3 regions of the Pseudomonas sp. FBCC-B545 genome follow, and region 3 is predicted to be linked to each of the others. Evidence: riboswitches for the same ligand, from Rfam matches in the RefSeq annotation. Region 3 holds a riboswitch; each other region holds the start of a gene.

The links. A riboswitch is a leader RNA that binds a small molecule or an ion and turns the genes downstream of it on or off. The one in region 3 is predicted to bind cobalamin.
Positions count from the first base shown of each region.
Region 1: linked by a shared signal. The riboswitch ahead of cobO (cob(I)yrinic acid a,c-diamide adenosyltransferase) and the one ahead of NMB39_RS09785 (ABC transporter substrate-binding protein) in region 3 are both predicted to bind cobalamin.
Region 2: linked by a shared signal. The riboswitch ahead of cobW (cobalamin biosynthesis protein CobW) and the one ahead of NMB39_RS09785 (ABC transporter substrate-binding protein) in region 3 are both predicted to bind cobalamin.

Region 1 is NZ_CP101441.1:1,786,391-1,796,814, reverse strand. Features, by position in the region: gene cobD (threonine-phosphate decarboxylase CobD) at 1-821, opposite strand, end outside; gene cbiB (adenosylcobinamide-phosphate synthase CbiB) at 814-1,722, opposite strand; gene bluB (5,6-dimethylbenzimidazole synthase) at 1,719-2,369, opposite strand; gene NMB39_RS08365 (cobyrinic acid a,c-diamide synthase CobB) at 2,366-3,757, opposite strand; gene cobO (cob(I)yrinic acid a,c-diamide adenosyltransferase) at 3,754-4,365, opposite strand; cobalamin riboswitch at 4,447-4,692, opposite strand; gene NMB39_RS08355 (PQQ-dependent sugar dehydrogenase) at 4,792-6,105, shown strand; gene NMB39_RS08350 (C40 family peptidase) at 6,255-6,794, opposite strand; gene NMB39_RS08345 (C40 family peptidase) at 6,939-7,568, opposite strand; gene hda (DnaA regulatory inactivator Hda) at 7,778-8,482, opposite strand; gene NMB39_RS08335 (AI-2E family transporter) at 8,687-9,760, opposite strand; gene NMB39_RS08330 (DUF2066 domain-containing protein) at 9,820-10,424, opposite strand, start outside.
Region 2 is NZ_CP101441.1:3,489,824-3,500,247, forward strand. Features, by position in the region: gene NMB39_RS16250 (NAD(+) kinase) at 1-793, opposite strand, end outside; gene NMB39_RS16255 (DUF1853 family protein) at 940-1,887, shown strand; gene NMB39_RS16260 (vWA domain-containing protein) at 2,001-2,603, opposite strand; gene NMB39_RS16265 (magnesium chelatase ATPase subunit I) at 2,657-3,655, opposite strand; gene cobN (cobaltochelatase subunit CobN) at 3,652-7,416, opposite strand; gene cobW (cobalamin biosynthesis protein CobW) at 7,419-8,480, opposite strand; cobalamin riboswitch at 8,574-8,773, opposite strand; gene NMB39_RS16280 (M10 family metallopeptidase C-terminal domain-containing protein) at 8,897-10,285, opposite strand.
Region 3 is NZ_CP101441.1:2,104,252-2,114,675, reverse strand. Features, by position in the region: gene ptrR (putrescine utilization regulator PtrR) at 1-607, opposite strand, end outside; gene NMB39_RS09810 (aldehyde dehydrogenase family protein) at 711-2,102, shown strand; gene NMB39_RS09805 (protealysin inhibitor emfourin) at 2,141-2,446, opposite strand; gene NMB39_RS09800 (M4 family metallopeptidase) at 2,475-3,536, opposite strand; gene NMB39_RS09795 (DNA/RNA non-specific endonuclease) at 3,671-4,600, shown strand; partial or broken gene NMB39_RS09790 (outer membrane lipoprotein carrier protein LolA) at 4,609-4,698, opposite strand; cobalamin riboswitch at 4,722-4,915, shown strand; gene NMB39_RS09785 (ABC transporter substrate-binding protein) at 5,020-6,030, shown strand; gene NMB39_RS09780 (FecCD family ABC transporter permease) at 6,027-7,031, shown strand; gene NMB39_RS09775 (ABC transporter ATP-binding protein) at 7,028-7,792, shown strand; partial or broken gene NMB39_RS09770 (GNAT family N-acetyltransferase) at 7,953-8,150, opposite strand; partial or broken gene NMB39_RS09765 (GNAT family N-acetyltransferase) at 8,338-8,523, opposite strand; partial or broken gene NMB39_RS09760 (GNAT family N-acetyltransferase) at 8,722-8,919, opposite strand; gene NMB39_RS09755 (GNAT family N-acetyltransferase) at 9,092-9,583, opposite strand; gene NMB39_RS09750 (hypothetical protein) at 9,580-9,804, opposite strand; gene NMB39_RS09745 (alpha/beta hydrolase) at 9,840-10,424, opposite strand, start outside.

The sequences.
Region 1 (10,424 bases), 320 kb from region 3:
TGGAACAACGCGCAACCGCCGTGGGGCTCAAAGCCCCGGCTTTCAAGCAGTTCGAACAAGCGCTGGCCGGCTTCGATGCAGCGCTTGCGCTGGCGGGTGTGCCCGGCGGTATCGCGCAGGCACACTTGGCCCAGCACCCGTGTCGGCCCGCTGACGGCCCAGGGCCCGACCTGTTCGGCGAGCAACTTGAGCAACTTGCGTTCGGCCAGCACAAAACCCAGGCGCACACCCGCAAGGCCGAAGAACTTGCCGAATGAACGCAGCACGATCAAACCGACCTCATGGGTATGGCTGGCCAGGCTCAACTCTGGGGTAACGTCCATGAAGGCCTCGTCCACTATCAGCCAGCCACCGCGCTGGGCCAACCGTGCATGCCAGTCCAGCAGGCGCTGCGGTGGCAGGCTCAGGCCCGTGGGATTGTTGGGGTTGACCACCACCAGCACGTCGAGGCCGTCAAGATAGAAATCGACCTCCTGCTCCTGCACTTCGCGCACCACGTAGCCAGCGCGACGCCAGGCTTCGGCGTGCTCGGCATAACAGGGCGAGAGCACGCCGACCTTGCCGGAACGACGCAGGCGCGGCAGCAGTTGGATCGCGGCCTGGGAGCCCGGCACCGGCAACAACTGGGCGGTACCGTAATAGTCGCTGGCGGCCTGCTCCAGGCCGTCGTCGCTTTCCGGCAGGCGCGCCCAGGCACGCAACGGGATCTCGGGAATCGGCCACGGCCAGGGCGCCAGGCCACTGGACAGGTCGAGCCAATCCGCTTCGGCAATCCCATACTCAATCGCGGCCTTTCGCAGCCGACCACCGTGTTCAAGCATAGATTTGTGCCCCTACGCACAGGACCAACAACCACAACCATACGCCGCGTTGCACCAGTTGCCAGCCGCGATCAATGGAATCGGCATCGGCGGGTGGGCCTTCACCCAACGGCGGGCGCTGATGTATCTCGCCGTGATAAATCGCCGCACCGCCCAGCTCTACCCCCAGTGCACCGGCACCGGCGGCCATCACCGGCCCGGCGTTGGGGCTGTCCCAGGTCGGGCCCTGGACGCGCCAGCATTTGAGGGCCAAGCGGGTTTTGCCCAACAACGCGTAGGTCAAAGCCACCAGGCGCGCAGGAATATAGTTGAGCACATCGTCTATCTTGGCGGCCGCCCAGCCAAAGCGTTCGAAGCGTTCGTTGCGATAGCCCCACATGGCATCCAGAGTGTTGCTCAGGCGATAGAGCACCACCCCTGGCACACCGGCCACCACGAACCAGAACAGCGCGGCGAATATCGCGTCGCTGCCATTTTCCAGCACCGACTCAGTGGCGGCGCGGGCGACTCCAGTGCGGTCCAGTTCGCTGGTCTGGCGGCTGACCAGGTAGCTCACGCGTTTGCGCGCCTCGTCCAGGTCATCCCTGCGCAGAGCCTGGGCTACCGGGGTCACATGCTCGCCCAGGCTGCGCATGCCAAGGGCGCAATACAACGCCAGGATTTCCACGAGCCAGCCAATAAACGGCGCCCATGACAAAGCCGTGGCCAGCAGGGTCAGCGGCACCACCGCGATAAACCACGCGGTCACGCCATGGCTGCGCCAGCCGCGCCCACCGGTATTGAAACGCTGCTCGATACGCCCGGCGAAATTGCCGAACGCTACCAGCGGATGCCAGCGCCTGGGCTCACCCAGCAGCGCATCCAGCGCCACCGCAGCGACACACAGCAAGGCCACACTCATTGACTCACTCCCCACTTGTTTTCATACAGCATGTCACTCAGCGGTCGCGGCTCGGTCCAGCCTTCAAGCTGCAACATCGGTGCCGGATAGAACTCAGCCACCGGCCCCAAGCACAGTACGGCCAGGGGTTTCGCGCCGGGTGGCAGACCCAGCAGTTCGGCCAACGCCTGGGGTTCGAACAGCGACACCCAGCCCATGCCCAGGCCCTCCACTCGCGCCGCCAGCCACAGGTTCTGGATGGCACAGGATAGAGACGCCATGTCCATTTCCGGCAGGGTGCGGCGCCCGAAGATATGGCGCTCGCGATCATCCATCAGTGCGGCCACCAATACCTCGGCGCAGTCGTTGATGCCTTCGACTTTGAGCTTCATGAACTCATCGGAGCGCTCGCCCAGGGCCTGCGCGGTGCGCACGCGCTCTTCTTCCACCAACTGCTGGATCTGGCTGCGCAACGGGCGGTCGCTGATGCGGATAAAACGCCATGGCTGCATCAGACCTACACTGGGTGCCTGGTGCGCGGCCTGGAGCAGGCGGTGCAACAGTTCCGGGGCGACGCTGCCGCCGGTGAAGTGGCGCATGTCGCGGCGTTCGGCGATGGCGCGGTAGACGGCCTGGCGGTCGGCTTCGGGGAAGGCGTTGTCAGTCATGGCCTCATCGGGGGCAAGCCCCCTCCCACATTGGATTGGGTTTCAACTCGGTCAACTGTGGGAGCTGGCTTGCCTGCGATAACGGTCTCAAGGTCTGGCGCGAACAACGCGGCCACCGCGCCAGGATTGGACGGGAAATAAAAGTGCACGTAGGACGCGGTCATCCGCCCTTGGCGGTACACCGCTTCGGCACCGCGCCCACCGTTGGGGCTCAGGCCGCGGGCAATCGGCGCCCATTCGGTGTTGGTCAGGGAATGGTGGTAGGTGTGGCCACGCAGGACACCTTCCGGCAGTTCGACGCTTTGCAGAGCCAGGGCTGCAAGTTTCTTTTGCATCACCGCATCGCCCTGTAGCAGGCCCACCAGTTCAGCACGAGAACCGTGCACATCGGTGAGCGAATCGAGCAGGTAGAGCATGCCGCCACATTCAGCAAGCAGCGGTTTACCGGCGGCGTGATGCGCACGGATGGCCTCCAGCATCGGGACATTGGCCGACAGGGCCTGGTGGTGCAATTCCGGATACCCGCCGGGCAGATACAGACTGTCAGCTTCCGGCAATTGGCGATCATGGATCGGTGAGAAAAAGCTCAGCTCAGCGCCCATCACCCGTAACAGGTCAAGGCTGGCGCCGTAGGTAAAGGCAAAGGCTTCGTCACGGGCCACGGCGATGCGCACGCCGGCGAGCAACGGCTCGGCCTCGATCACTGCGGGCGCGGCAAAGGTCACGGGCGGCGGCAGGGCCACTTCACAACTGCTGCCCAAGGCCTGGGCGGCGGCGTCCAGGCGCACATCGAGGTCATTCAATTCACTGGCTTGCACCAGGCCCAGGTGGCGGCTGGGCAATTCGATGCCGGTCTCTCGGGACAACGCGCCGTACCAGCGCAAGCCCTCGGTGAGGCTGCCTTCGAGCAACTGGGCATGACGCAAAGTACCGACGCGGTTGGCCAGCACGCCAGCAAACGGCAGGTCGGGTTGATAACGTGCCAGGCCCAGGGCCAGGGCGCCAAAGGTCTGGGCCATGGCGGTGCCATCGATCACGCCCAGTACCGGCACGCCGAAGTGCCGCGCCAGGTCGGCGCTGGAGGGCGTGCCGTCGAACAAGCCCATCACGCCTTCAATCAGGATCAGGTCGGCCTCCCCTGCCGCTTCCCAGAGCAGACGGCGACTTTCCTGCTCACCGACCATCCACATGTCCAGTTGATACACCGGCGCACCGCTGGCGCGCTCGTGGATCATCGGGTCGAGAAAGTCCGGCCCGCATTTGAACACGCGTACCTTGCGTCCCAGGTTGCGATGCAAACGCGCCAGCGCGGCGGTGACGGTGGTTTTGCCCTGGCCGGACGCCGGAGCGGCGATCAATACGGCCGGGCAATGACGAGGCTGATTCAAAGTTCGACGCCTTTCTGGGCCTTGATACCGGCCTGGAACGCGTGCTTGAGCATGCCCATTTCGGTGACGGTGTCGGCCATTTCAATCAGTTCGGGCTTGGCGCCGCGGCCCGTGACCACCACATGCTGCATCGGCGGGCGCGATTGCAGGTCGCTGAGTACCTGGTCCAGGTCCAGATAGCCGTGCTTGAGGGCAATGTTCAGCTCGTCCAGCACCACCAGGCCGATAGAGGCGTCTTGCAACATCGCACGGGACACGGCCCAGGCCGCCTCGGCGGCGGCAATGTCGCGCTGGCGGTCCTGGGTTTCCCAAGTGAAGCCTTCGCCCATCACATGGAAGCGCACCTGCTCGGGAAAGCGTCGGAAGAACAGCTCTTCGCCAGTGCTGTTGCGGCCTTTGATGAACTGCACCACACCGCACTGCATGCCATGGCCCATGGCGCGGGCCAGCATGCCGAAGGCCGAGCTGCTCTTGCCTTTGCCATTGCCGGTCAATACCAGCAACAGGCCGCACTCATTCGGTGAATTGGCGATGCGCTCGTCGATCACGGCTTTTTTGCGCAGCATGCGCGCCAAGTGGCGTTCGTCGCGGTCGGGGGAATCGGTCATGGCAGCTCTCCGTTGGGGCTGGACAAAAAACGGCGGGCAGGAAAAAAGAAAAAACAGACAGCCAAGCATCGCCCACCGTGATGCTGTTGAATGTTCAAGGCCGGTCTCCGGACTCATGAGTGGCGCGTCTTATCGAAGCAGCCGAGGGCGCGCCTTCCCATATCGCGGGCGATACAGTGGCAAACAGCACCGTCTTGACTCATTTACCGTTGCGGGGGCAGCGCCGGAATCGCGGCAACACTGTGTACAAGTGCGCTCACTCACCGGCTTCCCTGTTTCACTCTGCCGACGCGCACGCCACAGAGCACCTGGAACAAGCCGCGAAGGTTAGTGGGTTGGGGGTGGAGCGTCAATTAAAGCTGGCCTGGTACTTGAACCATCCGTACACCCTGCTTCTCTACCCTTACAGGTATCAAGGAGAAAACCATGCATAAAACCCGACTCGCCTTACTGATCATGCTCGCCGGTGGCCTCACCGCCTGCGGTGAAAGCTCTACCTTGCAGGTCTCCGACGGCACCGGGCCTGCGCCCAAGCTGCCGGAGCCGAACAAGACCCTGGTCCCCACCGTCAATATCGCCCCGGCCATTGGCTGGCCGGAGGGCGCCAAACCCACCGCCGCTGCCGGCACTCAGGTTGCCGCGTTCGCCGAGGGCCTGGATCACCCGCGCTGGCTCTACGTGCTGCCCAACGGCGACGTGCTGGTGGCCGAGACCAATGCACCACCCAAGCCGGACGATTCCAAAGGGGTGCGTGGCTGGGTAATGGAAAAAGTCATGGGCCGTGCCGGTGCCGGCGTGCCGAGCCCGAACCGCATTACGTTGCTGCGCGATGCCGATCACGATGGTGTGGCCGAAACCCGCACGGTGTTCCTGGAGAATCTCAATTCGCCCTTTGGCATGACACTGGTCGGCAACGACCTGTATGTGGCGGACTCGGATAAGTTGCTGCGCTTCCCCTATCAGCCGGGCGAAACCGCGATCAAAGCCCAGGGCACTAGGGTCGTGGACTTACCGGGCGGGCCTTTGAACCACCACTGGACGAAAAACGTGGTGGCCAGCAAGGATGGCAGCAAGCTGTATGTGAGCGTCGGCTCCAACAGCAACGTCGCCGAAAACGGCCTGGAGGCAGAGCAGGGACGCGCCGCGATCTGGGAAGTCGACCGCGCCACCGGCAAGCACCGCATTTTCGCCTCCGGGCTGCGCAACCCTAACGGCATGGCCTGGGAACCGCAGAGTGGCAAGCTGTGGACGGCAGTCAATGAACGCGATGAAATCGGCAGTGACCTGGTGCCCGACTACATCACCTCAGTCAAGGATGGCGGGTTTTATGGCTGGCCCTTCAGCTATTACGGCCAGCATGTGGATGTGCGTGTCACGCCGCAAAACCCTGATCAGGTCGCCAAGGCCATCGCACCGGACTACGCGGTAGGCCCTCATACCGCCTCACTGGGGCTGACATTCGCCGAGGGCAATAAACTGCCCGCGCAGTTCAGCAACGGCGCGTTTATCGGTCAGCATGGCTCATGGAATCGCAAGCCGCACAGTGGCTACAAGGTGATTTTCGTGCCGTTTGAAGGGGGCCAGCCAAAAGGACAGCCGGTGGATGTGCTGACGGGGTTTCTCAACAGCGATGAGAAAGCCATGGGTCGGCCGGTCGGCGTGGTGATTGATCAGCAGGGGGATTTGTTGGTGGCCGATGATGTGGGGAATAAGGTTTGGCGGGTTTCGGCAGCCAAGTAACCCATCTCAAAAACACCACAAAAACAATGTGGGAGGGGCGGTGCGACGATTCGACTTGCTCCCGATAGCGGCCTGTCAGCTGAGTATGTGCTGACGGTTACACCGCTATCGGGAGCAAGCCCCCTCCCACATTTGGATCTATGTACGACTTAAGGGTTGCGTGCCAGATTCCCGGGCAGCACTCGCTTTGCGCTCAGATAGGCATTCTGCCAATACGCTTTGGATAGCGTATCGAGCTTCACCGTACCGCCGGTTTGCGGCGCATGCACAAAGCGCCCTTCCCCGACATAAATCCCTGCATGGCTGACCCGCGAACCACCACCTGTGGCGAAGAACAGCAGATCACCGGTTTGCAGGTTCTGCTCGCTGACGTCCTGGGCACGCATCACGATCAATTCGCGGGTAGTGCGCGGCAGGGAGATACCGGCGGCGTCGCGGAATACAAAGCCAATCAGGCCGCTGCAATCAAAGCCCGAGTCCGGCGTGTTGCCGCCCCAGCGGTAGGGCGTGCCAACCAGGCCCAAGGCGCGGAAGAGCACATCTTCGGCAGCAGGCGAGAAATTTTGGGTGGCGTAGTTGAACACCGGCTTGGGCTTGACCGCTACAGGCGCGGGCGGCGGTGGGCGGCTCGCGCAGGCGCTGAGCAGCGCGACGCAAACAATAAGAATCAGGCGGGCCGAGGTCGACATGTGCAGAACAATCCTGGTCTGGATGCGGCTTTCGCTGCCGAACGTTGAAAACCAGAACGCGCAAGCAAAGCTCGCGCGAACGGATGACAACAATGTCCAGGGATTCTAGCGCTTACACGTCAAACTTCAAGTATCACTTTAACTTTACTTACTAGCGGTAACCGTAGTCGGGGCCATTGCTAGTGCGCGCTTGGCTTCGATGAAGGTTTTGCTCCAGTAGCTGTCACCCAGGTTATCGACCCGGACACCACCACTGCGGCGGCTGCTGGAGTGAATAAACTGGTTATCGCCCAAGTAGATACCGGCGTGGCTGACACGCCCACGACCACTGGTACTAAAGAAAAGCAGATCGCCCGGCTTGAGGTTGTTGCGTGCGACCAACGGTGCATCCACGTTGATCATTTCGCGCGTCGAGCGAGGCAGATTCATGCCGGCTTCTTCACGAAACAGGTAGCCGATGAAGCCGCTGCAGTCGAAACCAGCTTCAGAGGTACCGCCAAAACGGTAACGTGTACCGATCAGGGACTTGCCGCGCTCAAGGATACTGTCGGCCAGCAAAGGCAGCTGGTAAGGCTTGCTGCCGGAGAAATCGGCCAGTTCCTTTTCAGTGGCCAACTCTTCCTCATAAACAGTGGAAGACTGTGCGGCGACGAATTTTTGTTGAGTCTGTGGTTGTGGCTTCTGCTGCTCTACCACCTGCTGAGGGTGGGAGGCGCAACCAAACAACAGGGTAACGAGTGCGAGAGGCACGAGGGGTGCGAAGCGATTTAGCATGGGCACGACCGTGGCTGATGTGTAAAGAAGCCGAGACTATGCCCTCTATCACATCGATTTGCAAATTCAATCGTGATCTATGTGACTTCTGATTTCGACCATGACATCTAAGCCGTAATTCCATTTATCGCTGCTACTGCGTGGCCTGCTGGGCTCAAGCGCAGGTTTTCTGGCGCCTGAAAAGTGCCGAACCATGGCAAATCAACCACTTACCAACCCAAGGTTTCTTTCAGGAAAGGGATCGTCAATTTCCTTTGCGCCTGCAACGACGCCTGGTCGAGCTGTTCGAGCAAATCGAACAACGCGCTCATGCTGCGGGTGCCACGGGTAAGGATGAAGTGCCCGACTTCGTCGGTCAGGTGCAGGCCGCGACGGGACGCACGCAGTTGCAGGGCACGTAACTTGTCCTCATCGGACAACGGGCGCATTTGGAAGATCAGCGCCAGGGTCAGGCGAGACTTGAGGTCAGCCAGCTTCACCGGCAGCTCGCGCGGTGAAGTCGATGCGGCGATCAGCAGGCGCCGGCCGCTGTCGCGCAGGCGGTTGAACAGATGAAACAGCGCTTCTTCCCATTCCGCTTTGCCAGCCACTGCCTGCAAGTCGTCGAGACACACCAGCTCGTACTGCTCAAGGTTGTCGAAGATGCCGATGCCGCGATCCATCAACTCAGCCAGGGGCAAGTACACCGCCGGCTCCCCCATCTGCTCGAAACGCAGGCATGCGGCCTGCAGCAGGTGGGTACGCCCCACGCCATGCTTGCCCCACAGGTAGATCAGGCTTTCAGTCCACCCGGCGTCGGCTTCGCAGAGCCGCTCGACATAGCCGAGTGCAGCGGCATTGGCGCCTGGGTAGTAGTTGATAAAGGTAGCGTCATCACGCAGACGCACACCTAGGGGCAGCTGAATCGGTTTCATGCTGACTGAACGGCTCCCATCGAACCGTTAGTGGCCTCTATGTAAAGTTTGCAAAGTTTATACCCGTGACGCCGGGCGCACAATGCAGCAGACCACAAGCAAAATCAAAGGTTTGCGTTAACCTGGTGAATTCACGCGGATTGTTTGACGCACCCGCCGTCATAAACGACAAACCCGGCCTGAGCCGGGTTTGTGACATCACGATTACAAATCAGGCTCATCAATGCCCGTGTACACGTCCGAATCCTTATACAAGTCGTGTACATGCCGTACCAGCACCATGATCACCGCCGCCACCGGCAGCGCGAGCAGGATGCCGGTAAAGCCGAACAACTCGCCACCGGCCAGGATCGCAAAGATCACCGCTACCGGGTGCAGGCCAATCCGATCACCCACCAGCAGCGGCGTCAGCACCATGCCTTCCAAGGCCTGGCCGACCATGAATACCGCGACAATCCCCAGCATCGGGTAAAGGTCGCCGCCAAACTGGAACAAGCCCGCCACCAGCGCCGCACCGATGCCAATCACAAAGCCCATGTACGGCACGATAGCCGCCAGGCCCGCGATCAGTCCGATCAACAGCCCCAGCTCCAGGCCGATCGCCATCAGACCGGCAGCGTAGATAACCCCCAAGGCCAACATCACCAGCAATTGGCCGCGGACAAATGCACCGAGCACCTCATGGCATTCGCCCGCCAGCGAGACGATGCGTTCTTCACGGTCACGGGGCAGCAGGCTGCGGATCTTGGCCATCATGATGTCCCAGTCCCGCAGCAGGTAGAAAGCCACCACCGGGATCAACACCAGGTTGGTCAACCAGCCGATCAACGCCAGGCTTGAAGCGGTCGCCTGGCTGAGCACCACGCTGACGATGTCGGTGGTCTTGTCCATATGTTCGCTGATGGCCGCCTTGACCTTGTCGAACTTCCAGAAACCATCCGCCAGCCCAAACTTGGACTGCGCCCACGGCATTGCCGTGTGCTGCAACCAGTCGAGCATCTGCGGCGCCAGTTCATAGAGGCGAAACAGCTGCTTGGCCAACATCGGCACCAGTATCAGCACCAGCGCCGTGATAATCAGCGTGAACAGCGCAAACACCGTGACCACACCCCAGGTGCGCGACATACCGGCTTTTTCCAGGCGATCCACCACGGGATCGAACAGATACGCGAGCAGCAGCGCCACCAGAAACGGCGTCAGGATCGAATGCAGCAAGAACACAAAACCGCACAGCAGGACAATCCCGCCAAGCCACACCCAACGACGCGTATCCGCCATAAACCACTCCATCTGTTATCTATCTACGCCCTCCTTCTATATAGAAGGAGGAACATCATTTACCAACGAAAACGCAGTTGCGCCTGGGGCTCAGGTGCAGCCGCCGGTTGCGTGCCATCCACCAGCGGTTGTTGAACCGGGACTTCACCTGCGGGAATTTCCTGCAACTTGGCAAGGCTCAATTGAGTACGCAGCTGCTCGGCGCTGCCATTGACGCGATACACGATGCGATTGCCGTCCACTAATTGCGGTTGACCACCAAAGGGCTCCAGCAAGCGGCCCAGTGCGGCGTAGCGCTCCAGGTTCATGCCTTGCACCTCAAGCAGTTGCTCGCTGCTCACCCCCGGCTTGACCGCAAAGCGCGGCGCCAGCGTTTGGCTGACCGCCAGCAATACAGCATCGGCCAGTGCGGCAGTGTCAGCGCCCTGGGCAGTGCCCTGCTCGGCCTTGTCGCCCAGCCACAGGCGCCATTTGGCTTGCCACTGATTGCCTTCCTGGCGCGCGTGCACAGCGAGCAAAGCATCGGCACCGTAGCGCTCGGAGGCTGCGCGCAAGGGTGTGGCGTCGGCACTTTCGAGGTTTGGCGCAGTGGCAACCACCTGCTCATCCAGATCGCCCAGTGGCAGACGCAGCGGCAAGCCACGGTGTTGCGCGGCCCGGCGCA
Region 2 (10,424 bases), 1.4 Mb from region 3:
GTGCCTTCTTGCTCACGGTGATGGTGTCACCGGGGGCGCAGGTGAAATGATTTTGCCCGTCGCAGGAGACTTGCGGGTAAATCTGCATGTCTTTGGACACCACGATTTTCAACTCACTGTTGCCATCGACCACAATCGGTCTGCTGGACAACATATGGGGGTACATCGGCACGATCACAATGGCATCGAGCTTGGGATGCATGATCGGACCGCCTGCCGACAGCGCGTAGGCGGTCGAGCCGGTGGGGGTGGCGACGATCAGGCCGTCGGCCTTCTGGCTGCACACGAACTGGCCGTCGATGTACAACTCGAACTCGATCATCCGCGTGGACTTGCCCGGGTGCAGCACTACATCGTTGAGGGCATCGCCCTGGCCAATGGCCTCGCCGTGGCGGCGCACTTCGGCTTGCAGCAGGAAGCGGTTCTCCACCAGGTAATGGCCGTCGAGCACCTTGGCCACTTCGACTTCCAACTCATCGGGGCGGATATCGGTCAGAAACCCCAGGCTGCCGCGGTTGATCCCCAGCACCGGCACGTTATGCCGCGCCAGCGCACGAGCGGCGCCGAGCAGGCTGCCATCGCCGCCGACCACAATGACCATGTCGCAGACTTCGCCGAGCATCTTGCGCGACGAGGTTTGCAGGCCGTGGCCTGGGAGGATTTCAGCGATGGTGTCTTCGAGGATCACATGCAGGTGGCGCTCGAGCAGAAACTTCTTCAGTCGGCGGACGGTGTCCAACACCTGGGTACTGCCCAGGCGACCGATAATGCCGATATTGCGAAATTGCTCCATGGGGCTCCTGCGGGGTGTGGGGTGCGACCAAAAAGAACGATTATGGGCGAAAGGCCGTCTCAGGCAAAATCCTTTGTCGCCGCAGAGCCTTGATGACAATGGTTCTCAGGCACCTTGCGCACGTCTGAAAAGGCTATGCTCGGACCATGACAGTGTTCCCTGACTTGCACGCCCTGCCCCGTCAATTGCGCCACCCCGAGGTGCGCGACCTGGCGTGGGTGATACTCGCCCCGCCGATGCTCGCGCAGACACCATGGCCGCAGCGCCATCCGTTGGCCGGCAGTGACTGGGTGCAGGCGCCCCACTTGCTCGAAGCCTGGCTGCGTGACCTGGACCGTGACAGCAGTGCCTTGCAGCAATGGCTGAGCCTGTCACGCACGCGGCGCCTGGGCCTCTACTACGAACGCCTGTGGCAGTTCGCGGTGCAACATGCGCCGGGCGTGGAATTGCTGGCCGCCAACCTGCCGATCCGCCGCGCCGGGCATACTCTGGGCGAGCTGGACATGCTGCTGCGCGACCGCGATGGCGTGCACCACCTGGAACTGGCGATCAAGCTCTACCTGGGCCCCCAGGACGGCGATGGCGAAGACACCGCGCAATGGCTTGGCCCTGGCTGCCATGACCGGCTCGACCGCAAGTTGGCACACCTGGCCCAGCACCAGTTGCCGATCTCGGCACGTGCCGAGAGCCGCGAAGCCTTGGCGGCGCTGGATATCCAACAGTTCGATGCGCATTTGTGGTTGGGCGGTTATCTGCTCTACCCCTGGCCCGGCGCGGCGCAATCCCCCCTTGGCGCTCACCCGCAGCATTTGCGCGGGCGCTGGCTGCATCAACGCGACTGGCGGGACTTTGTCAGCACCACCCCGCCCGGCCGCTGGCAGCCCTTACCCCGCCATGCCTGGCTGGCACCGGCGCATTACCCGGCGGGTGAGGTGTGGAGTGAAGAACAGATGCAAGGCTGGCTGGCGGACCTGGACCCGATGGCCCCGGCGCAGTTGCTGGTGCGGATGGTGCAGAGCGGTGAGGAGTGGGAGGAAGCGGAACGGTTGTTTATGGTGGCGGATCTTTGGCCGAATGTGCCGGGGGCGGGCTGATGAAGCTGTGGGGTATTTGAAGGCCTCATCGGGGGCAAGCCCCCTCCCACATTTTGAGCACACCGCATTCCCCTGTGGGAGGGGGCTTGCTCCCGATGGCGATGGCCAAGGCACTACACATCATCGATATGCCGATACTCCAACTGCAACCCCATCGCCAGCTCTTGAGCCCTCCCCAACCTGATCGGCCCACGCTCAATATCGATCAGCAATCCCGGGCACTCCAATCGCGGCAATGCGTCAATTGCCTTGAGCCGCCCATCGGTCATCACCAGCAACTTCTGTTGCTCCACCGGATAGCGCTTGCGCCGCGCCGCGAGCCACTCCCCGGCCTCGGCCAGTGCCGCCAGCAATGGCGTGCCGCCGCCGGCACCGAGTTGTTCCAGCCAACCCGCCAGTCCTTTGGCAGCCTTCAGGCCTTGCACCTGCCACTTCGGCGATGCGCCGCTTGCCGTCAGCAAGGCCATGCGCGCCCGTTGCCGGTAAGCATCGTCAAACAGCTGGGCCAACAAACCCTTGGCATCGCTCAACGCGCGATGGCGCCGAGTCGACGCCGAGGCATCGACGATCACCAACCACAATTCAGGCGCTGAACGACTACGCAGGTGAAACAGCAAATCGTCCCGGGATTGCGGCCGGCCGTCGAGCAAAGTGCCCGGCCAATTGATCGTGCCCTGCTGTGCGCTGCGCGCCTTGCCCTGCCTGCCGTTGTCCAGTCTGCCCGCCTGGGGCCGGGCATCCGCCCCCGCGTCAGGTCGGGGGCGGATGCCTAGGGCTTTTTTGGCCAGGCCGGCACATCGCGGCGTGCGCCGGTGGGCAAGGCCGGTGCGGGCATATCGCCCCATTGGCCCTGGCCAGGGGAGGTCTCAGACGGCTTCGACGATTGCCCTTCATTCGGCGGCGCGGCCGGTGGCGTTTGCGGCTGACGGCGATGGCGCAAGGCAAACTCGGCCACTGCATCGATATCTTCCTCGGCGATGGCTGACGCGCCACGCCACGCCGCATGGGCACGGGCGCCACGCAGCCAGACCAGGTCAGCGCGCAGGCCATCGACGCCTTCAGCAAAGCAGCGTTCGGTGATCCGGGCCAATGCCTGATCATCCAACGGGATGCTGTCGAGCCGTGCCCGCGCCTGGGTGCAGCGCTCGCGCAAGGCGGCCTGAGGTTCAGCCCACTGCGCGCAGAACGCCGCTGGATCGGTGTCGAAATCCAGGCGACGACGGATGATCTGCCCGCGCTCGGCAGGCAAGGTCTGCCCGCTCAGCGCCACATTGAAGCCGAAGCGGTCGAGCAGTTGCGGGCGCAACTCACCCTCCTCCGGGTTCATGGTGCCGATCAGCACAAAGCGCGCCGAATGGCGATGGGAAATGCCGTCACGTTCGATCAGGTTGGTGCCGCTGGCGGCCACGTCCAGCAGCAGGTCCACCAAGTGGTCTGCCAACAGGTTGACCTCATCCACATACAGCACACCGCCATCCGCCTTGGCCAACACGCCGGGGGAAAACTGCGCACGGCCTTCGCCCAGTGCTGCATCCAGGTCCAAGGTGCCGACCAGCCGCTCCTCGGTCGCGCCCAAAGGCAAGGTGACGAACTGCCCGCTGGCCAGCAGGTCCGCCAGGCCACGGGCCAGGGTCGACTTGGCCATGCCCCGCGGCCCTTCGATCAGCACGCCGCCGATCCTCGGGTCGATGGCAGTCAGGCACAGCGCCAGTTTCAGCTCGTCGGCGCCGACCACGGCGGACAGCGGGAAATGGGGAGTCTCAGTCATCGGCTGTCTTCTTCTATATCCAGCAACAGGTTTTCCAACGCCTCGCGATACGCCCCCGGCTCCTGCCACATGCCCCGCTGCTGGGCTTCGAGCATACGCTCGGTCATGTCCCGCAGGGCGTCGGGGTTATGTTGCTGCACAAAGGCGCGGGTGTCAGGGTCGAGCAGGTAGGCATCGGCCAGCAGCGCGTATTGATGATCGTCGATCAGCGCGGTGGTGGCGTCGAAAGCGAACAGGTTGTCCACGGTCGCGGCCATTTCGAACGCGCCCTTATAGCCATGGCGCTTGACGCCTTCGATCCACTTGGGGTTGGCGGCGCGGGCGCGGATAACCCGGTTCAGCTCTTCCTTCAAGGTACGGATTCTGGGCAGGTCCGGCTGGCTATGGTCACCATGATAGCTGGCGGCCTTGTCACCGCTCAGGGTTTCCACGGCGGCAAGCATGCCGCCCTGGAATTGGTAGTAGTCATTGGAGTCGAGCAGGTCATGCTCGCGATTGTCCTGGTTCTGCAATACCGCCTGCACCTGGCTCAAGCGCTGGGCAAATTGCTCGCGGGCGGCGGTGCCCTCGTCGGACCCACCGTAGGCATAACCGCCCCAGTTCAGGTAGATCTCAGCCAAGTCTTCACGGCTCTGCCACAGGCGCCCGTCAATGGCGCCCTGCACACCTGCGCCATAGGCACCGGGCTTGGCGCCGAAGATGCGCCAGCCGGCCTGCTTCGCCGCGACCTCTAAGTCCAGGCCCGACGCCTGCAACGCCTGGCGCTCGCTGCGCACCTTGGCGGCCAGCGGGTTCATGTCATCCGGTTCATCGAGGGCCGCTACCGCCTGCACCGCCGCATCGAACAGGCGAATCAGGTTGGCGAAGGCATCGCGGAAGAACCCGGACACACGCAGGGTCACGTCGACACGCGGGCGGTCCAGCAGGCTGATCGGCAGTATTTCAAAATCGTCCACCCGCTGGCTGCCGGTAGCCCATACCGGGCGCACGCCCATCAGCGCCATGGCCTGGGCGATATCGTCGCCCCCCGTACGCATGGTGGCGGTGCCCCACACCGACAAGCCAAGCTGGCGCAGGTGGTCGCCGTGATCTTGCAGATGTCGCTCAAGCATCAGGTTGGCCGACTGGAAACCGATGCGCCAGGCCGTGGTGGTCGGCAGGTTGCGCACATCCACGGTGAAGAAGTTACGCCCCGTCGGCAGTACATCCAGGCGACCGCGACTGGGCGCACCGCTGGGCCCTGCCGGTACAAACCGCCCGCCCAGGGCATCCAGCAAGCCGCGCATTTCCGCTGGGCCACAGGCGTCCAGGCGTGGCGCGACCACGATGCGCAGGCTTTCTATCACCGACTTCACGTCCTGCCAGCCGGGCTCTTCCAACTGCTCGAGGGGACCTTCCAGCGCCTGCTCGATCAGCCGCGCTGCGTACAGCTCCAGACGTTCGCGGGTATCGCCGGCGGTGCGCCATAACTGCCCGTCGATTTTCTGCAACACTGGCGGACGCCGTCCCGTCCAGGGCTCGGCCAAGGCGCAATCGAGCGGATCAAAGCCCAGGTCGAATGCCTTGGCCAGTACCCGCAGCAGGCTCGATTGCGGGCCACGGCCATCGCCACGGGGAATGCGCAGCAAGGCCAGCAAGGTGCCGATGCGCAAGCGGCCCTCGGGTGATTCGCCAAAAACATGCAGACCGTCGCGGATCTGCGATTCCTTCAAGTCACACAGGTAGGTGTCCAGGCGCGGCAGCCAGATGTCGGCGTCAGCCTCGCTGTCCAGCTCCAGCTCCTGGTCGATGCGGGTTTCGCGCACCAGCTTGAGAATGTCTTTTTGCAGCTCAAGGGCGCGGCGCGGGTCGAGCAATTGCGCCTCGTAGTACTCGTCGGCCAACAGCTCCAGGTTACGCAACGGGCCGTAGGTTTCGGCGCGGGTCAGCGGTGGCATCAGGTGGTCGATGATCACCGCTTGGGTACGCCGCTTGGCCTGGGCGCCCTCGCCTGGGTCGTTGACAATAAACGGATAGATATTCGGCAGCGGCCCGAGCAATGCATCCGGCCAGCAGTTTTCCGACAGGCCTACGCCTTTGCCCGGCAGCCATTCCAGGTTGCCGTGCTTGCCCACATGGATCACGCCATGGGCGCCGTAGGTGTGGCGCAACCAGAAATAGAACGCCAGGTAGCCATGGGGCGGCACGAGGTCCGGGTCGTGGTACACGGCACTGGCGTCCACCTGGTAACCCCGTGCCGGCTGGATGCCGACGAAGGTCAAGCCCAGGCGCAAGCCGGCGATCATCATGCGGCCGTCGCGAAACATGGGATCGTCTTGCGCGGCGCCCCAACGTTCCAGCACAGCCTGACGATTGGACGCCGGCAAGCGATCGAACATCGCCTGGTAATCCCCCAGGCCCAGGCTTTGGTGGCACGGGCGCAGGTCGAGGCTGTCCAGGTCGTTGGTGACTCCACCGAGCAGCGCATGGATCAATGCGGTGCCGCTCTCGGGAAGCACCTCTGCCACCGGGTAGCCTTCAGATTGCAAGGCACGCAGGATATTCAACGCCGCCGCCGGGGTGTCCAGGCCCACGCCATTACCAATACGCCCATCTCGGGTCGGGTAGTTGGCGAGGATCAGAGCAATGCGCTTATCGGCATTCGGCACCCGGGCCAAGTCGACCCAGCGCCGCGCCAATTCAGCGACAAAGTCCATGCGTTCAGGGACTGCGCGATAGCACACCACGTCCGACTGGCTGCGCTCGCTGCGCCAGGCCAGGTCCTTGAAGCTGATCGGCCGACTGATGATGCGCCCATCCAGCTCCGGCAAGGCAATATGCATCGCCAGGTCGCGGGGGCCGAGCCCCTGTTCGCTGGCCTGCCAGCCGGGCTGGTTGTCCTGGGCGCAGATCGCCTGGATCACCGGGATATTGCGACGAAACGGGCGCAGGTGCGGGGCTTCGGGGCTGGACTGGGCAAAGCCGGTGGTGTTGAGGATTACCGCGGCTTGCACGTCGTCCAGCAGGTCCTCGACCGCCGTGAGGCAGCCGGGCTCTTTCAAGCTGGCCACCGCGATGGGCAACGGGTTGAGGCCCGCAGCCTGCAAGCGCTGGCAGAACACATCAATAAAGCCGGTATTGGCCGCCTGCAAGTGGGAGCGATAGAACAGCACGGCGGCCACGGGGAGGTCAGCGCGCCAATCCACCTGCCAGTCATTGAGGCGGGCATTGGCTTTACCAGGGTGATAGATCGCCGTACGCGGCAAGGTTTGCGGCTCGGCCCATATATAGTCGCGACCCAGATGGGCGCTGGCCAGGCAATGATAAAAATCCAGCGCGTTACCCAGGCCACCCTGGCGCAGGAAATGCCACAGGCGCTCGCGCTGTTCGGCATCAACGGTGCTCAGGCAGCTGAGCTCCGGGTCGGGGCGGTCATCCCCCGGCACCAAAATCAGCGTGACGCCGCGCTCGGCCAGTTCCACCAGGCGCTCTATGCCGTAGCGCCAGTAACCAATGCCGCCATGCAAGGAAATCAGAATCACCTTGGCGTGCCGCAACACCTCATCGACGTACAGGTCGACGGAGGCATGGTTTTGCACCTGCATCGGATTGGCCAGGCGCAGACTCGGGTAATCCTCGGGCAACTGCTGGGCTGCTTCGGCGAGCAGCGCCAGGCTGGAGTCGCCGCTGCACAGGATCACCAGTTCAGCAGGGGTTTGGCCAAGGTCGGCAATATTGTCGTCCGCGACGAAACCACCGGGTTGGGTCCTGAGCAGGTGCATGGTTAAACGCTGAGGGCAGCGCGCAATTGCGCTTCAAGGCCGGCGGCGTCCAGCTCCTGGCCGATCAGCACCAGGCGCGTGGTACGTGCTTCTTCCAAGCCCCAGGCACGGTCGAAGTGTTTGTCGAAGCGCGTGCCCACGCCCTGGATCAACAGGCGCATCGGTTTGTTCGGGATCGCGGCGAAACCTTTGACGCGCAGGATGCCGTGCTGCACCACCAATTGAGCCAGGGCGTCGAGCAACAGCGCTTCTTCGGCTTGGGGCAGGTCGATGGAGATCGAGTCAAAGGCATCGTGATCGTGATCGTCTTCACCTTCATGATGATGATCGTGATGGCTGTGGCGAGCGTCAATGTGCTCCTCGGAGCCTGCGCCCAGGCCAATCAGCACGTCCAACGGCAGGCGACCGCTGCTGGCTTCGATGACCTTCACTGCTGGCGGCAGCTCCTCGGCGACTTCCAGGCGCACGCGGGCCAGGTCTTCGGCGCTGATCAGGTCGGCTTTGTTGAGGATCACCAGGTCGGCGCTGGCCAGTTGATCGGCGAACAGTTCATGCAATGGCGACTCGTGGTCCAGGTTCGGGTCGAGTTTGCGCTGGGCGTCGACTTGATCCGGGAACGCGGCGAAGGTGCCGGCGGCCACGGCCGGGCTGTCGACCACGGTGATCACTGCGTCGACAGTGCAGGCGCTGCGGATTTCCGGCCACTGGAAGGCTTGCACCAGTGGCTTTGGCAGGGCCAGGCCCGAGGTTTCGATGAGGATATGGTCAAGGTCGCCGCGACGGGCAACCAGTTCGCGCATCACCGGGAAGAACTCTTCCTGCACGGTGCAGCACAGGCAACCGTTGGCGAGTTCGTACACGCGGCCATTGGCTTCTTCTTCGGTACAACCGATGGCGCACTGCTTGAGGATTTCACCGTCAATGCCCAGCTCGCCGAATTCGTTGACGATCACCGCAATACGACGGCCCTGGGCGTTGTCGAGCATATGACGCAACAAGGTGGTCTTACCCGAGCCAAGGAAGCCGGTGACGATGGTGACAGGGAGTTTGGCCAGTGTTTTCATCGGATGCCCTTTGGGGCGGGCATACGGGACGACAGGCCCTGCGGCGGCGCGCAGCAGCGGATTTCGTCACCGGATCACCCCGCCCGGTTGAATTGGAAAATCAGTGACGAGGCAGGTCTCCTGGCTTGGGGCGTACAGGTCTTGCGACCAACGCTGACTGCGCCTTCCCGCCGTCTCGGCAGTGGCGTGGCAGTCAACTGAACCCTTCACAGTTGCGGGGGCAGCCGCGGCTTGAACCGCGTTCCCTTCTTAGCTTCGGCCTGGGCCGAAGAACCTCGAACGGGCAAGGCTACGCAGTGCGGGAGAACGGGTCAATGTTGATCGCTCATCCGACATCGAGAAACGCCGAAACCACACAGGCAGCGGCCGGCCTGTTGAAGCGACTACTCCCTAGCCGCTGGCATGCTGCTTCTTTTTTAGGAATAGGCCCACTTAACCGGAACATTACTAATGATGTCGGGTGTATTTATCGGACCGTGGCTTTTGAGAAAAAAGTCAAAACGGCCGTTGCCCGTCAGATCAATAGCCAACCTCGACTGGTTGGTGTGGCGGTTGTAACCCAGAACAGCTTGACCAGGTTCGCCCGATAGCCGCCTTACAAACGTCAAGGCGCCAATACCGGCGTTTTTCAACAAGACCGAAATGTCGATTTTGTCGGTGCCACTCTCAAAGTCCATGATCAGGTCAGGATTTTCCAACGTGGAATCGCTGGCGTGGTCATAAGCAAAGGTATCCGCCCCCCCTGCCCCCCTCAGCCAATCGGCGCCCGCTGCCCCCTTGAGCACATTGTCCGCATCGTTCCCGATGATCGCATCATGACCAGAACCGCCGATTGCGTTTTCAACCGTAACGCCTTTGGCAATAGAAACATTCCCCCGTAACCCTCCAACATCGGAATAGGATTCAGCGTTGAGGTTGACGGTCTGGTTTTGGCGATATCTGGAAAAATCCAATGTGTCGTTACCTCCACCGTCCCACACGCAGAATAATGCCGTATTCCTGGGATGATCGAGTTGATAATAGTCTCGACCCGAATTGGAGTTAAAACCGTAGGTGGTGTCTGAATTACGTGTTCTATAGTTGGCACCATATACCCGCTGGGCAGCAGCAATATCACCCATCAATGGTGCAGCAGAGTACCTTCCCTTAAGGTTCTGACCACTTAAGTTGGCATCGAAGTAGCTCATGACAGTATGGCCACGAGTATCCTGGGCATAGACGGCGTCGCGATAGTAACTGGGGTAGGTGGAATCGCCGCTATTGTCATAGTCCGCTGGATGCAAAAGCCCCAGTCCATGCCCTATTTCATGGGTAAGCGTATATCGGCCGTGATTGTTAAGTGCAGGCGCAGCATTCGTGCCAAAACGGGGATTCATGAGGACTTTACCGTCTCCACCTGGCAATTGGGCGAATGCAACCCGGGGCACCTCACTGTTGGAAAAAGCCAGGTGCCCTTCCCCACGGCCAGTACGCTCTTCGAAAGACACGTTCGCCACATCGGCCCAGGACTGCATGGACAGTCTGGCCTGGCTTTTCTGGGTGGCATTGAACGCAGTCTCCCCTTGTCCGTGGGTATCGAATGTATAGGAGACTTGCGTGACGCCATCACCATTGCTGTCATTCCATTTCCGGCCGTCCCGGGTGAGGTGCTGGGCGATCTGGTCCACGGTAAAAACCGGCTTATCAAGACCCGGTATTGGCCTCAAATGCGGGTCGAACTTACGCAACGTGGGATCGGAAGAGCTGTTTTGTTGAGCCTCTACGGACGGGTTATAGGAGCGTTGCACGCTGTTGGTTATCTGCACAATGGGCACCATCAATTTTGACTATTCAAGGGAGACAAAACCACAACCACGAGCATCAGTAGGGAGAAACGCAAAAAGCGTTCCCGGACAGCTTGCCCAACGATTCAACGCCTGCATCACTCTAAATAACCAAGCTACG
Region 3 (10,424 bases):
AGAACCAGCGCTCGAAGTGGTGCCGGTACGAACAGTTGGAGCGAAACGTATAGATGTTTTCGCCATTCACATCCTGCCCGCGGGTGATCGGCGCGTGATGCAGCGGCGCAATCACCACCATCTCCTCTTCGAACACCGCCACGCCTTCCAGGGTGGAATGCAGCACCGGTCCGTCAACGAAAGCCGCAGTCAGCCGCCCGGACAACACGCCTTCAATCATGGTGCCCGACGGTCCCGTACTCAGGTCCAGCTCGACCTTGGTGTACTGCTGGTTATACGCCGCCAGCAAGGCGGGGATGCGCACCGCTGCCGTGCTCTCCAGGGAGCCCAGGGCAAACGCACCTTGGGGCTCCTCCCCCGCCACCGTAGCGCGGGCCTCTTGCACCAGGTCGAGAATACGCCGCGTATAACCGAGGAAATTCCAACCGGCCGGGGACAGGCGCAAACGGCTTTTCTCGCGGATAAACAACTCCACGCCCAGGTCCTGTTCCAATTGCTTGATGCGCGTGGTGAGGTTTGACGGCACCCGATGAATCAGCTGCGCGGCAGCGCTGATGCTGCCTTGCTCGGCAACGGCCTTGAAAATTTCCAGCTGCACCAGATCCACATCATTCTCCAATCGTGAATGTATTGCTTAATATTATTCAGTTTCCAGAAAAGATACAGCCCCGTACGCTGGCCCCATTCCACTTATTCAGCCGGACGGTGCCATGAACGCAATGACCCACCAGACCCACGCCTTGTCGATCAACCCCGCCAATGGCGAAACAGTCGCCAGCTATACCTATGAAACCGCGGCACAGTTGGACGCCGCCCTCACCCGTTCGGCCAGCGCGTTCCGCACTTGGCGCCGCCAGCCGGTCAGCCAACGCGCAGAATTGCTGCTGGCCCTGGCCGCCGCCTTGCGCGGGCAAGCCGAAGCCATGGCGCAAATGATCACCCTGGAAATGGGAAAGCCCATCGCCCAGGCCCGCGCCGAGATCGAAAAATGCGCCCAACTCAGCGAGTGGTACGCCGCTCATGGCCCGGCCATGCTCGCCCCTGAGCCGACCCTGGTAGACAACGGCAGCGCCCGGATCGAATACCGCCCGCTGGGCCCGATCCTCGCGGTGATGCCGTGGAACTTCCCGGTCTGGCAGGTGCTGCGCGGCGCCGTGCCGACCTTGCTCGCCGGCAACACCTACGTGCTCAAACACGCGCCGAACGTGATGGGCAGTGCCTATCTGATCCAGCAGGCGTTGCGCACAGCCGGTTTCGCTGAAGGCGTGTTCGAAGTGATCAACGTGACCCAGGACGGCGTGTCCAGCGCCATCGCCGACCCGCGCATCGCCGCCGTGACCCTCACCGGCAGCGTGCGCGCCGGTATCGCCATTGGCTCCCAGGCCGGCGCAGCATTGAAGAAATGCGTGCTGGAACTGGGCGGCTCCGACCCGTTTATCGTGCTCAACGACGCTGACCTCGACGCTGCTGTGCAAGCGGCCGTGATCGGCCGATTCCAGAACAGCGGCCAAGTCTGCGCCGCCGCCAAGCGCCTGATCATTGAAGCTGGGGTGGTAGAAGCCTTCACTGCCAAATTCCTTGAGGCCAGCCGCGCCCTGGTGATGGGCGACCCGACATTGACCACTACCTATATCGGCCCCATGGCCCGCTTCGACCTGCGCGACGAACTGCACGGCCAGGTCCAGGCGACCCTGGAAGAAGGCGCGACCCTGCTGCTGGGCGGCAACAAAGTCCCAGGCGCGGGCAATTACTACGAACCGACCGTGCTGGCCGGCGTCACCGATCAGATGACCTCGTTCAGACAGGAACTGTTCGGCCCCGTGGCGTCGATCATCACCGCCCGCGATGCCGAGCATGCTGTGGCCCTGGCCAATGACAGCGAGTTTGGCCTCACCGCCAGCATCTTCACCACCGACTCAGCCAAGGCCCGCGATATTGCCGAGCAACTGGACACCGGCGGGATATTCGTCAACGCGTTCAGCGTGTCAGACCCTCGGGTGGCGTTTGGCGGTGTGAAGAAAAGCGGGTTCGGCCGCGAGCTGTCGCACTTCGGCGTACGCGAGTTCTGCAATGCGCAGACAGTGTGGCTGGATCGCAAATAGCCAGACAGGGGCGACTGCGCAGCAACCCCAGTCGTGCATCAACTGCGGATGTGCCGTCGCACGCATTGCACCAACCCTTCCAACGCCTGCGACTTCACCGGCGCGAGCACACAGACCGTGTGCTCACGCTCGCCCTCCGCCACTGTCAGGGTGTAGTGCACTCGGTCGGGGTTACCGGCTTCGGGCACGGTGCTTTGTGGCAACTGAAAAAAATCCGAAGCTTCGATCAGTTGCCGCAATTCCTGCTGGTCCGGCTCGGGTAGCTTCTCCAGCTCTACCGTACGCGGCTTGGCCAGCCCCGGAAAAAACGCCGGCCCACCGCTTTCCTTGATTGAGATTCGCATGGCTGTTCCTCGCCGCCCAAGCGGCTGGTCAAACATTGATGCCCACGGCTTTCCACCCCTCCTTGACCGCTTTCTGTTCATCCTTGTTCGCGCCGTAAAGACCCCCGGCCACATCATAGGTAATACGCGCAAAACGCAGGAACCCCGAGTTCGGTCGCAGCCGCGCATCCCGCAGTGCGTCATACCAGATGCGCCCTGCACGCTCCCAGGCGAACCCGCCAATCTTGGTCGCCACCTGATAGAACGCGTGGTTGGGAATGCCGGAATTGATATGCACCCCGCCATTGTCCTCGTATGTCTGTACAAAATCATCCATGTGACCCGGCTGCGGGTCCTTGCCCAGCAGCTTGTCATCAAACGCAGTGCCTGGGGCTTTCATCGAGCGCAGAGCGGTGCCCTTGATCTTCTTGGTGAACAACCCTTTGCCGATCAACCAATCAGCCTCCTCGGCGGTTTGCTTCAACGCATACTGCTTGATCAGTGAACCGAACACGTCGGACAGCGACTCGTTCAACGCGCCGGACTGGTTGAAGTACATCAGCTTGGCCTCATCCTCGGTAACGCCATGGGCCAACTCATGGCCAATCACGTCGAGCGCCACGGTGAAGCGATTGAATAACTGCTGGTCACCGTCGCCGAAGACCATCTGGGTCGAATTCCAGAACGCGTTGTTATAGTCCTGGCCGAAGTGCACCGTGGCGTCCAGGGCCATGCCGGCATCGTCGATGGAATTGCGGTCGAATACCTGGTCGAAAAAATCGAAGGTCGCGCCCAAGCCTTCATAGGCTTCGTCCACCGCGGCATCGCCACTGGCCGGTTGCCCTTCGCCGCGGATCAGCTTGCCAGGCAGGCTGTCGGTGTTTTCAGCGCTGTAGATCGAGCGCTGTTTCTCGGCGCCCATGGCCAACGCCATGCGGGCTGGGCCCTTGGCGGGTACCGCGACCATGCGCAACGAGCGGAACGTGCTGTCCTTGGCGCGAGTGCGTAATGCGACTTCCCGTTGGGCTTTATCCCCGTGGCGGGCGATCTGGTCGAGCATATAGGGTGGGATCAGACAGAAAATCGGGTTGCGCGGCTGGCGAACACACATAAGCTGGCTCCTTTTTGGCGTGTGATGAACGTCCGGTAGCGGTTTCAGGATAGCCCTGTGTTCGCCACCTGGGCCAAATTGTCATGAGTTTGTGTTGCAGTGGTGTTTATCCGAGGCCCATAAGGAACATGCCCATGCCCGCCCGCACAGCCAAAATCGACCTTTCCCACCGCCCCAGGCTTTCCGACCTGCGCCCATTGGTCGCGCTCAGCCCCACCCTGCTGGAAGCCAGAACCGCGACACCGCGCGTCACCGCGGCCAAGGACCTCAAAAACCGCGATGGCTATGCCCATGATTTCCTCAGCGACTTCGTGGTGCCATGGCCCACGGTCGGCGAGCCACTGTCGAGCGACGTGCAACCCAAGCGCCTGGACTACACGCATTTCTCCATCACTATGTCGCGTTCCCGACGACTGGCGCTCTACGTGGGGGTGAATATCGACGGCTCAAAGCATGTGGACATCACGCGCAGCAACGACACTTGGGCCTACGATGGTCGCCTGCCCCTGGATGCGCAGGTAGGTGAAGACCTCTACGCCAGCAATGGCCTGGACCGCGGCCACCTGGTGCGGCGCCAGGACCCCAACTGGGGCGAGGAGGCCAACACCGCCAACTTCGACACCTTCCATTTCACCAACTGCTCGCCGCAAATGAGCGGCTTCAACCAGAAGACCTGGCTGGAACTCGAAGACTACATTCTTGACAACACCCAACGCTGGAAAGCCCGGGCCACGGTGTTTACCGGCCCGGTATTCGCCGATGACGACCGACTTTATCGTGGGGTGAAAATCCCCAAGGCGTTCTGGAAAGTTGTGGCCTACCTCGGCGACGATGGCAAACCCTCCGCCAGCGCCTACATGATCGACCAAAGCCGTGAGCTGGGGCAGCTCGACCTGGTGTTCGGCCAGCTTCGCACCTACCAGCGCAGCGTGATCCAGATCGAGCAACTGACCGGCATCCGCTTCGCCAACCTGGCCGACTATGACGGGTTCAGCAATGAAGAACGTGCGACAGGTACGCGGATTGAAGCGCTGATCCGCGGCCCCCAAGACATACGACTCTGAGAGCGGCCCATTGTAGGAGCGAGCTTGCTCGCGAAGCACCTGAGAGCGCTGCGGCGTATCAGGTTTCCCGCGTTATCGTTGACGACCTTCGCGAGCAAGCTCGCTCCTACAGGGGGTGATCGCTTACCATACCGCCGCCGGTTCCCGTATGGGACTAATAGGGAATTCGAAACGCCGCCCGCGACGTCAATCGAAACTGCCCCCGCAACTGTAGGTGCCGAGCCTGCTCCCCACTGCCACTGGACCCTGTCCGGGAAGGCGGGAGCGAGGCGACGACGCATCAGTCAGGAGACCTGCCGGCCCAGCAAAACCACTAACCGGCGGGGTGTCCGGGAAGGACATCCTTGCCTGCCCGATCGGCAGCGTTCGAGGCTGTATTTCCGAGCCGTACCGCCCCTGCTGCACTCGGAGATCACCCCATGCTGCCACGCGTTACCGCCCTGATCGCAGGCTTGGGTGCCTGTGCAATGGCCCAGGCCACGCCCACCCATTACCCGCTGACCCTGGAAAACTGCGGCAGTACCCTGACCTTCCAGCACGCGCCTGCACGCAGCGTAACCATCGGCCAGGCCGCCACCGAGATGCTCTACGCCTTGGGCGTGGGCGATAAAGTGGTTGGCACTTCGCTGTGGTTCAACAACGTGTTGGCGCAGTACAAGGCACAGGACGCCACCATCGAGCGCCTGGCCAACAACGAGCCGAGCTTCGAAGCGGTGATCGCCAAGCGCCCGCAACTGGTGGCCGCCGAGCTGGAATGGGTGGTGGGGCCACAAGGCGTGGTCGGCACCCGCGAGCAATTCCATGAGCTGCAGATCCCCACCTACCTGCTGCCCTCGGACTGCGAAGGCAAGGACAACCTGGTAGGTGCCGACGGCACGCGGCTGGAGCCGTTCCGCATCGACACGATTTATAAAAGCATCCGCCAACTGGCGCAGATTTTCGACGTCCAGGATCGCGGCCAGCAGCTCAACGACGAACTACAGGCGCGCCTGGCCAAGTCCATCGCCACCGCGCAAGGCAAAGGCTTGAAGCAAGCCAGCGCGCTGGTGTGGTTCTCCAGCGCCGAAATGGCCAGCGATCCGTACGTGGCCGGGCACAAGGGTATTCCGCAGTTCATGTTGCAAACCCTCGGCCTGCGCAATGTGGTGCAGTCCGATGAAGAATGGCCCGCCGTCGGCTGGGAAACCATTGCCAAGGCCAACCCGACGTTCCTGGTGATCGCACGCATGGATCGGCGCCGCTACCCCGCCGACGACCACGAGAAGAAACTCGCCTTCCTGCGCAACGACCCGGTGACCCGCAACATGGACGCGGTGAAAAACAACCGCATCATCATCCTCGATGCCCTGGCGCTGCAGGCCAGCCTGCGCACCTTCGATGGCCTGGAACAACTGGCCGCCGCCATCGACGGCTACGACCTGCCGAAATGATACGGACCCTGCTCGCCCTCACACTGCTGTTGCTCGCCCTGCTCGCCGGCGTGGCCATCGGCGAGACCGCCATCTCGCCACAGGTGGTGCTCAAGGTGCTCGCCAACAAGCTGTGGGCCGCGGGCTTCGTGCTCGACCCCATCGATGAAGGCGTGGTGTGGAACTACCGCCTGACCCGCGCCCTGGTGGCCGCTGCCTGCGGTGCGGGGTTGGCGACCTGTGGCGTGATCCTGCAATCGTTGCTGCGTAACCCGCTGGCTGATCCTTACTTGCTCGGCATCAGTGCCGGCGCGTCGACCGGCGCGGTCCTGGTCGCCTTGATTGGTGTGGGCGGCGGGCTGGTGTCGCTGTCGGCGGGGGCATTTGTAGGGGCAATGGCAGCGTTTGCGCTGGTGATCCTGCTGGCGCGGGCCAGTGGCTCGTCCAGCGGCACCGGGCAGATCATCCTCGCGGGCATCGCCGGCTCGCAATTGTTCAATGCCTTGACCGCGTTCCTGATCACCAAGTCAGCCAGCTCCGAGCAAGCCCGCGGCATTATGTTCTGGCTGCTGGGCAACCTCAGCGGCGTGCGCTGGCCGTCGGTGTGGCTGGCGGTGCCGGTGGCGATCGTTGGGCTGGCGGTGTGCCTGTGGCATCGTCGCGCATTGGATGCCTTTACCTTCGGCAGCGACTCGGCGGCGTCCCTGGGCATCCCGGTGCGTCGCGTGCAGTTTGTGCTGGTGGCCTGCGCTGCGCTGGTGACGGCGGTGATGGTGTCCATCGTTGGCTCCATCGGTTTTGTCGGCCTGGTGATTCCCCATGCGGTGCGCCTGCTGCTGGGCACCGGGCATTCGCGGTTGCTGCCGGCGAGCGCTCTTGGCGGCGCGTTGTTCTTGATTGCGGCCGATGTGCTGTCGCGCACCTTGATCAAGGGCCAGGTGATTCCCGTCGGTGTGGTCACGGCGTTGGTGGGCGCACCGGTGTTTGCGCTGATCCTGATTGGCCGCAGGAACGCGCGATGAGTGTGCTCAGTTGCACCGGCCTGGGTTTCAAGGTGCGTGACGCTGAGTTGCTGCGCGATGTTCACCTGGACGTGCAGCAAGGGGAAACCCTCGGCATCGTCGGGCCCAACGGCTCGGGCAAATCCACCCTGCTCAAATTGCTCGCCGGCTTACGCGCCCCGGCCAGTGGTGAAGTACGCCTGGGCGCCAAGCGCCTGGGTGAGCTGTCGCGCCGCGCCATCGCGCAACAGCTGGCGGTGGTGGAACAGCAGGCTGACACTGACGATGCCATCCGCGTGTTCGACGCCGTGGCCCTGGGCCGCACGCCATGGCTGTCGGCGCTGAGCCCGTGGTCTAGCGAAGACGACGCCATCGTCCGCCAGGCCCTGCACGACGTAGACGCCACCCACCTGAGCCACCGTGCCTGGCGCAGCCTCTCCGGCGGCGAACGCCAACGCGTGCACATCGCCCGAGCCCTGGCGCAACGACCGCGGATTCTGTTGCTGGATGAGCCGACGAATCACCTGGATATCCAGCATCAACTGGCGATCTTGAAAGGCGTGCAAGGCTTGCCGGTGACCACCTTGATTGCCCTGCATGACCTGAACCAGGCGCTGACCTGTAATCGCCTGGCCGTGCTGGATCGCGGACGATTGGTGGCGCTGGGTACGCCGTTGGAGGTGCTGACGCCAGAGCGCCTGCAAGAGACATTCGGGGTGCAGGGGCATTACCTCACAGACCCGTTCGACGGCGCGCAAATCCTGCGCCTGCGCCCTACCTGACCTGAAACACCTCGGTCAAAAATGTTGGAGGGGGCTTGCCCCCGATGAGGGAGTGTCAATGAATACACCTGGGGCTGACCCACCACCATCGGGGGCAAGCCCCCTCCCACATTTTTGACCCAGGGGTGTCAGCCAGGCCGCCGCCCCTGCCACATTTGATCTACAGAGGCCGGTGCATACGGGTGGTCTGCCATACCGGATCAGCTTCCACATCCACCACCTCGAATCCTTGCCGGATCCAGAAATCAATCGCCCCGGGCAGAAACGGGTGGGTATGCAGGTAAACCACTTCCACCCCGTCCGCCCGCGCCAGTGCCTCCAGCGAACGGTATAACTCACCCACCAGACCGCAGCGACGCCCTACCTGACACACCTGGGACAAATGTGGGAGGGGGCTTGCTCCCGATGAGGGAGTGTCAGTGAATACACCTGGGGCTGACCCACCGCCATCGGGGGCAAGCCCCCTCCCACATTTGACCGAGGTGTGTCAGTCAGGCCGCCAGCGGCGTACCCGTGATCGTCGCATCGCCACTGCCACATTTGATCTACAGAGACCGGTGCATATGGGTGGTCTGCCATACCGGGTCAGCTTCCGCATTCACCACCTCGAATCCTTGCCGGATCCAGAAATCAATCGCCCCGGGCAGAAACGGGTGGGTATGCAGGTAAACCACCTCCACCCCGTCCGCCCGCGCCCGCGCTTCCAGCGAACGGTAAAGCTCACCCGCTAGCCGCATCGACGCCCTACCTGACACACCTGGGACAAATGTGGGAGCGGGCTTGCCCCCGATGAGGGAGTGTCAGTGAATACACCTGGGGCTGACCCACCACCATCGGGGGCAAGCCCCCTCCCACATTTGACCGAGGCGTGTCAGTCAGGCCGGCGGCGGCGTACCCGTAATCGTCGCATCGCCCCTGCCACATTTGATCTACAGAGACCGGTGCATATGGGTGGTCTGCCATACCGGGTCAGCTTCCACATCCACCACCTCGAATCCTTGCCGGATCCAGAAATCAATCGCCCCGGGCAGAAACGGGTGGGTATGCAGGTAAACCACTTCCACCCCGTCCGCCCGCGCCCGCGCTTCCAGCGATCGGTATAGCTCACCCGCCAGACCGCAGCGACGCCCTACCTGACACACCTGGGACAAATGTGGGAGGGGGCTTGCTCCCGATGAGGGAGTGTCAGTGAATACACCTGGGGCTGACCCACCGCCATCGGGGGCAAGCCCCCTCCCACATTTGACCGAGGTGTGTCAGTCAGGCCGGCGGCGGCGTACCGCCCTTCCCGCATTTGATCTACAGAAGCCGGTGCATATGGGTGGTCTGCCATACCGGGTCAGCTTCCACATTCACTACCTCGAATCCTTGCCGGATCCAGAAATCAATCGCCCCGGGGAGAAACGGGTGGGTATGCAGGTAAACCACCTCCACCCCGTCCGCCCGCGCCAGCGCCTCCAGCGAACGGTATAGCTCACCCGCCAGGCCGCAGCGACGAAATGCCGGATGTACGTACAGGCGCACCACCTCCACTGTCTTGCAGCCCTGGTAGTTCAACTGTGCAAAGCGGCCGTCGTACGGCAGGTAACCCACCGCCGCAACGATCTGGCCTTCGGCACGAGCAATCAGAAACTGCCCGTCGCCCTGCAGGTAAATAGTTTCGAACTGCGCCAGGTCATCCGGTATCCCGGTTGCGCTGAGCTTTGGGAACAGTTCATCACGTGCCTGCAACGCGAAGCTGAGTACTTCGGGCAGATCAGCCAGGGTGACGACCTGGATTTTCGGCCTCATACCACCTCGATCCGTGTGATCCCCACCACCTGCGCCTGCTCCAGGACCTCCTCCGGCGTTGCATCCGCGGCAGGCATGATCAGGCCGTTTTCCGCATCGCCGAAATGCAATGCCAGCAAATGCATCGCCGCCTCATGCTTGGGCAATTCAAGCTGCTTGAGGTCGAAGCTGTGAGTGCGAGGCTCATCATTGAAAAGGTAGTTCAGGGTGTAGGCACGCATGCGGGAATCCTTGTAAGGGAAGAAGGCGCAACTGATTAACCTGACTCGGCGATCAGCTTTTTAGTTCCTACTTGATGCAGGTGCTGCGTTATCCATTTGCGGCTGTAGGCCAACACGTTGTCTGCCATCGCCAATGGAAAATGAATGAAACCATGGGCCGCCTCCGGCAGCAGATGCGCTTCTGCCCCGCCCCAGCGCTCGGCGATCAGCAGCGTGTCGTCTTTGAGCGGGTCCAACTCGCCCACAAACATCAGCGCTGGCGGCAACCCCGCGAAGTCCCCGTACAACGGCGACAACGGCGGCTGCCGGCGCGCCTCGTCGGTGATGCCCGGCGTCAGCATGCGTAGCGCCTCGACCATGCCCGGCCCGTCCAGCAACAAGGTATCCGGCCCTGCCGTGCGCACGCTCGGCGTGCCGGTCAAGTCGTAGACGCCGTAATACAACACCGCGCCGCTTACCCGCTCGAGCAACTCCGGCCACTGCTTGAGCGCCAGCAACGTGGCCGCCGCCAAGTGCCCGCCGGCCGACTCGCCGACGACGAACACCGGCAGGTCGGCAAACTCCGGGCAATCCCCCAGAAGCCAGCGTGCAGCGACCAGGCAGTCTTCCAGCAGCCCTTC